Nitratifractor salsuginis DSM 16511: one gene and its partner. The protein of the gene in region 1 binds, or shares a complex with, the protein of each later gene. Links are inferred from orthologs where the notes say so. Each region holds a gene or a part of one and is shown on either strand. Other genes may lie near its edges. The genes, in order: mnmE and mnmG.

Region 1 (3,318 bases):
CCTATTTTATTCTCCCGATCCTGATGGGTGTGACGATGTTTATCCAGCAGCACATTACTCCCAACACGATGACCGATCCGATGCAGCAGAAGATCTTCAAATGGTTCCCGGTCATTATGACCTTCTTCTTCCTGACCTTCCCTGCGGGTCTGGTGCTCTACTGGTTGACCAACAACATCCTCTCCATTGCCCAGCAGTATTACATCAACCGGGTCTACGATAAGCACAAGGCCAAGCTCAAAGCGGCGAAAAAACAGAGTTGAGGAGGCTGTCGTGAAAAAGATCGAAGCCCCCACCCTCGAAGCCGCCTACCGCATTGCCTGTGACACGTTCGGTTGTTCTATGACCGAGTTGAAATATGAGATCGTCCAGTATCCCAGCAAAGGATTTCTGGGACTTTTTTCCAAGCCGGCGATCATCGTCGCGATGGCGGAGCCCCGCGCATCCGAAGCTGCGCCGTACACCGAACCTTCAGTTGTTCCCGAAAAGCAAGAGTCCAAAGCGGCACGGGAAGAGCCGGTAAGTGTGAAGGAGGAGGAAGCCCCTTCGGCCGTCGAAGAGGCGGTAGAAGAGGTCGAGGAGACCGAAGAGGAAGCGAACAGTTCCGAAGAGATCCTCGACCGTTTCTTCTCCGAAGAGTCGGCAGGATCGGCTCAGGAAGCCGGATCCGAGACGGAAAAGAGTGAAGAGGCCCTGGCCCGGGAGATAGAGGAGACGATCCGGGATATGATGGAGCAGAGCTGCTTCGATATCGACACCGTCGAAGTGGATGTGATGGAGGGGACTGCCTACATCTTCCTCGACGGAGAGGATGCGGCGCTGCTCATCGGCAAAGAGGGGTACCGCTACAATGCGCTCTCCTATCTGCTCTACAATTGGATCCACAGCAGCTACGGCCTCTTCGTCAAACTGGAGGTTGCCCAGTTCCTCTCGACCCAGCAGGAGATGATCCGCCATCATATCCAGCCGGTGATCGAGCATGTCCGTCAGGAGGGGTGGGGACGCACCCGCCCTCTGGACGGAATTCTGGTGCAGATCGCCCTGGAGCAGCTGAGAGAGGAGTTCCCCGACAAGTATGTCGCCATCAAACGGCAGCGTGACGGCGGACGCTACGTCCTCATCAACGAATTCAACAGCCGCAGGAAATGAACGACACCATCGCGGCGATCGCCACGGCTCACGGTGTCGCCTCCATCTCCATCATCCGCCTCAGCGGCCCCCAATCCCTCGACATCGCCCGCAAGATCGCTCCCAAAGCTACCTTCACCCCCCGATATGCCCAGCTCTGTGACCTCTTCGATGCCGAAGGGGTTCTGATCGACCGGGGGATCGTCCTGCGTTTTCAGGCTCCCCACTCCTACACCGGGGAGGAGATCGTGGAGTTCCAGGTCCACGGCGGCCTGGTGGTGGCGGAGCAGATCCTGGAGAGCGCGCGTCGTCATGGGGCACGCCTCGCCGAACCGGGAGAGTTCAGCAAGCGGGCTTTTCTCAACGGCAAGATCGACTTGAGCGAAGCGGAAGCCATCGCCAAGATGATCGAAGCCAAGAGTGCCGATGCGGCCCGGATTCTGGCTCGGCAGATCAAAGGGGAGCTGGGGCGTTTTGTCGAGGAGAGCCGCGAAAAGCTTCTGCGGGCCCTGGCCCATTCGGAGGTGATGATCGATTATGCCGAGGAGGATATCCCCGAGGATCTGATCCGGGGCCTGGAGGCGCAGCTCGTGGAGTTGAAGGATTCCCTGGAGCGGATCGTGCAGAGCAGCCGCAGGCGCCGGGGATTGATCGAAGGCTTTCGCGTGGCGATCGTGGGCAAGCCCAATGTGGGCAAGAGTTCTCTGCTCAATGCGATGCTCAGTTACGAGCGGGCGATCGTCAGTGACGTCGCCGGCACGACCCGGGACACCATCGAAGAGCAGATCCGTATCGGTTCGCATATCGTGCGGATCATCGACACCGCAGGCATCCGCCAGACCGAAGACCGGGTGGAGCGCATCGGAGTGGAACGCTCCCTGGCTTCCCTGGAAGAGGCGGAGGTGGTCATCGCCCTCTTCGACGCTTCCCGTCCCTGGGAGAGGGAAGATGAGCGGATTCTCGAGCGGATCGAAGCCCTCCGGGACAAAGAGCTCATCGTGGCTCTGAACAAAACCGACTTGCCCCGGCGTCTGGAGGAGCCGCGTCTGGAGAAGTTTCATCCGCTGGAGATCAGCGCCCGGCGCGACTTCAGCCATTTGATGGAGGAGCTTCAGAGGCGTTTGGACGCGCTGGGGCAGGATGAGGAGCTCATGCTCGCTTCGGAACGCCAGATCGAAGCGGTGGAGGAGTGCGCCCGTCAGATTCGGGAAGCGGTCGCACCGCTGAAACAGGGGGAGTTGGAGTTTTTCAGTTATCACATCCAGGAGGCGGTCCAGGCTATCTCCCGGATCACACGCCCCTACGAGAGTGAACAGATACTTGACCGAATGTTCGGTGAATTCTGTCTGGGGAAGTAGAAATTTCTTTCCATTTATCCCCTCTAATCTTCTTGGGGTATAATTATGCGCATTACACGATCTTGTCAAAAACATAGATTATTATCAATATATTTGAAAAAAAAGGAAAGCCGATGTCAAAAATTCTCAAGAGTCTGGCTGCGCTGTTTTTTGCCTTGGCTCTCAGCGGCTGTGTGCATCAGGAGCTGATCCTTCCCAATTTCAACGGCGAATCGGGAAGTGGCACGCAGCAGAGCACCGTGGATGTTTCGGACCTCAATACGACAGTCCAGAGCGAGGGGACGGTTCCCCGTATCCCCTTTCCCCAGGAAGAGTACAATCGCCTGGCACGCACCGGCAATGCGACGGTCTCCGGGACGATCTATGTCGTGACCGCCTCGGGTCAGCGCATCGTCGGTAAACAGACCCGCCTCTATCTCAATCCGGTCACCAGCTATTCCCGCCAGTGGTATGAGCAGAGTTACCTGGGCGGACGGAAAATGGACAAGGCCGATCCGCGGCTCTTCAATTACCTCCGCTTCACCACTTCCGACGCGACGGGGCACTTCGCCTTCTACGGTGTGCCGGCAGGACGCTACTATCTCATCGGTGTGGTCCGCTGCGGTCAGGAGTGCGGTTATGACACCCCCCAGAATATCCGCGTCGCCAAAGAGATTAGTGTCGGCTCGAGCGGGACGGTCAATGTGGAGCTGAGTAAGCAGCTTTGACTTTTAGCAATAATTTTAGTTTATAAAACCAATTATATTATATTGAATTCACTAAGGTACATTTATGACGAATTTCAAACAAAAAGCTGACCTGATCTGGGATATTGCCGGGTTGTTGCGTGGTG
Region 2 (3,292 bases), 530 kb from region 1 along the record:
GGCGGACGGTGCCGACGGTGTCGATGTGGCCCTGGACGATGTGCCCCTCGAAGCGGTCGCCCATGCGCATCGCCGGCTCCAGGTGCACCCGGCCCCGGAGCTTCTGTGGCGGGACGATGCGGCGGGTTTCGTCGGCGGCTTCGACGCGGAAGCCGTTGGGGAGGACTTCGGTGACGGTGAGGCAGACGCCGTTGACGGCGATGGAGTCGCCCACCTCGGGCCGGAGGGAGGAGCGGATGGTGAGGATGTGGTTTCGGTCATCGACGACAGTGCCGATCTCACGGATCAATCCGGTAAACAAAACGTCCCCCTTTGGCTATAATTGCGGCAATTATACAACATCCCGGAAGATGCAGCGGACTTTCATCATCTGTATCGATGATCGGCGGCATGGGCGATCGATGCGAATACTCGACTTACCCTCCGGGTAGGCCTCCGTTTCGCCTTGGCCTACGCGGCTTCGTATTTGCTCCGACCGCTTCGGGTTCGAAGCTACCAACGCAAAGCAGTTTGCGTTGGTTCACGCTTCTCCCCCCTGCGCACCAAGCATCGACACATCTGAAAGAAATCCCGCCACATATTCTGGGATAAAGAGTGAGTAGCGAGTAGACTAAGTAAAAAAAGAAAGCGTCAGCTTTCAACTGAAACTCCTCACTCCTCACTCCTAATTCCTGACTAAAAATTGGAGTTTTTATGAATCACGACGTGATTGTCATCGGCGGGGGGCATGCGGGGATCGAGGCTTCCCTGGCCGCTGCGCGGATGGGGGCGAAGACCCTGATGATTACCATTCTGGCCGAGCAGATCGGTGCCAGCAGCTGTAACCCCGCCATCGGGGGATTGGCCAAGGGGCACCTGGTCAAGGAGATCGACGCCCTGGGCGGGGAGATGGGGCTCTGTACCGACGCGACGGGTTTGCAGTTTCGTCTGCTCAACTCTTCCAAAGGCCCCGCCGTTCGCGGCAGCCGGGCCCAGATCGATATGGACCGCTACCGGATCTATATGCGTGACGTCTGCCTCAATACCCCCAACCTGGAAGTCAAGCAGGAGATCGTGGAGCGGCTCATCGTCGAGGATGGGGAGGTCAAGGGGGTTGAGACCCAGCTGGGCAACCGCTACCTGGCTCCCAAGGTGATCATCGCCTCGGGGACCTTTCTGAACGGTCTGATCCATATCGGGCAGCGGACCCAGCAGGCGGGGCGTCAGGGGGAGTTCGCCTCAGTGAGCCTGGCGGAGAATCTGCGCGAAATGGGCTTCGAGATTGGGCGGCTCAAGACCGGGACCTGCGCCCGCATCGCCGGGGATTCCATCGACTTCTCCGTGATGGAGGAGCAGCCAGGCGACGAACGGCCCATTCCCTTCTCTTTCCGCACCGACCGGGAGAATTTCAATCCCGAGCAGATGCCCTGCTGGGTCACTTATACCACCGAAGAGACCCACAGGATCATCGAGAGCAATTTTCACCGGGCACCGCTTTTCAGCGGGCAGATCGAGGGAGTAGGGCCCCGTTACTGCCCCAGCATCGAAGACAAGATCGACCGCTTCCGGGACCGGCCCCGGCACCAGGTCTTCGTGGAGCCCCAGACGCGGGAGGCGGACGAGTTCTACCTTAACGGCCTAAGCACTTCGCTGCCGACCGATGTGCAGGAGGCGATGATCCGCTCCATTTCCGGGCTGGAGAAGGCCAAAATTGTCCGCTGGGGCTACGCCATCGAGTATGATTTCATCCAACCTACCGAGCTCTACCATACCCTGGAGAGCAAAAAGATCCGGGGGCTCTACTGGGCGGGGCAGGTCAACGGCACCACCGGTTACGAAGAGGCGGCGGCCCAGGGGCTGATGGCGGGGATCAACGCCGTGCTGGCCCTGCGGGGGGAAGAGCCTCTCATCCTGGGGCGCGACGAAGCATACATCGGAGTGCTCATCGACGATCTGGTCACCAAGGGGACCAACGAGCCCTACCGGATGTTTACCAGCCGGGCCGAATACCGGCTCCTGCTGCGGGAGGATAATGCCCATCTGCGCCTGGCCCACTACGGAGTGAAGCTGGGGCTGCTCCCCGAGAAGTTCGGCAAAAAGGTGGCCGGGACCAAGGCGCAGATCGCCGAGGCGCTGGAGTGGCTGCGGAGCCACTACGCCACCCCGACCAAAGAGTTCATCGCCCAGCTCGAAGCGATGGGGGAGCAGCGCATCAACGACAAGACCGCCTGGATCGATCTGCTCGCCCGCATCGCCGAACCTTCCAGAGAGAAGCTCCTGGAGCTTCTGCCGGAGTTCGCCAAATATCCCGATGAGGTGATCGAGCAGATTCTGGTGGAAGCCAAATACTACCGCTACATCGAAAAACAGCAGCAGCAGATCGACCGGATGCACGAGATGCACACCGTCAGGATCCCCGAGGATTTCGACTACCGCAAAGTCCAGGGGCTCAGCAACGAGATCGTGGAAAAGCTGGAGAAGGCGACCCCTCCGACCCTCTTCGAAGCCTCCCGGATCAGCGGGATCACCCCCGCGGCGATCGAGATTCTCCACGTCTACATCAAAATGGCCCAGAAAGGAAAAGCATGATCTACCTCTATGCCTATACCAACCACCGTGCCGACCTGGATCACCTGCGGCGTATGGGGGCGCTTTGGCGGGCGCTGGAGCGTCGCGGGGTCCCGGCGGAGATCATTGTCAACGACTATCGCGCCCAACTGGCGGGGCGTGAGCTGGGCTTGCCCCTGGCGACGACGGTGGAGAACATTATGGAGCTCGATGCACTGGTGACACGCGGCGATACGCTGGTGATCGACTCTCCCGAGGAGGCCGGGGAACGGCTGGGTTACTATGTGGAGAAGTATCGGGAAGTTTGGCGGGTGAGTGAGTGTGGCGAAGCGCCCCGCTACGGAGAAAAGATCCTCGAAGCGTGGAAAGAGGGGGCGGTGGTCGATCCCCTCTACGCCGAAGGAGTCGGGGAGAAAGCGGCGCGCCGGGTGCTGATCTACGGCGATACCGATCAGGACAGACGCCTGCTGGAAGCGGCGCCCGATTTGGCGGTCTTGGATCTGGAGCTCTACTGGGGGATCTATTTCTATGTCAAATACGAAGAGGAGCTCGCGAAGCATTTCAGGGTGATCCACGAGGATGAGGAGTATGCCGAGCTGATTCAAAGCTCCGAGACCGTCATCACCGCGATGCCCCAGACGGCGGCGGAGGCGGCGGCTGCCGGGGCGCGGGTCGTGTGGCTGGATCGGGGAGAGAATGCGGCCTGTGTCAGCGATACTCTGCGGGAGGCAGGCGTGCGTGGGCT

Evidence for each region.
Region 2: the proteins of mnmE (region 1) and mnmG are in contact, whole or in part, in a solved structure (PDB 9HIP), measured with the Escherichia coli proteins. The link is inferred for Nitratifractor salsuginis DSM 16511 from one-to-one orthologs.

The regions. Positions count from the first base shown.
Region 1 is NC_014935.1:1,303,891-1,307,208, reverse strand. What follows is about bases 317-3,315. They hold mnmE (tRNA uridine-5-carboxymethylaminomethyl(34) synthesis GTPase MnmE), read left to right. Parts: upstream 317-1,145; coding sequence 1,146-2,486; downstream 2,487-3,315. Other genes in these bases: NITSA_RS06590 (type I restriction-modification system subunit M), read left to right, coding at 3,258-3,315; NITSA_RS06595 (peptidase associated/transthyretin-like domain-containing protein), read left to right, coding at 2,600-3,193; NITSA_RS06605 (Jag N-terminal domain-containing protein), read left to right, coding at 317-1,149. In the rest of the region: membrane protein insertase YidC, read left to right, coding at 1-263; more of NITSA_RS06605, read left to right, coding at 274-316; more of NITSA_RS06590, read left to right, coding at 3,316-3,318. UniProt on the Escherichia coli protein: Exhibits a very high intrinsic GTPase hydrolysis rate. Involved in the addition of a carboxymethylaminomethyl (cmnm) group at the wobble position (U34) of certain tRNAs, forming tRNA-cmnm(5)s(2)U34.
Region 2 is NC_014935.1:1,836,642-1,839,933, reverse strand. What follows is about bases 158-3,130. They hold mnmG (tRNA uridine-5-carboxymethylaminomethyl(34) synthesis enzyme MnmG), read left to right. Parts: upstream 158-693; coding sequence 694-2,568; downstream 2,569-3,130. Other genes in these bases: NITSA_RS09400 (hypothetical protein), read left to right, coding at 2,565-3,130; ribE (riboflavin synthase), read right to left, coding at 158-301. Outside these bases: more of ribE, read right to left, coding at 1-157; more of NITSA_RS09400, read left to right, coding at 3,131-3,292. UniProt on the Escherichia coli protein: NAD-binding protein involved in the addition of a carboxymethylaminomethyl (cmnm) group at the wobble position (U34) of certain tRNAs, forming tRNA-cmnm(5)s(2)U34.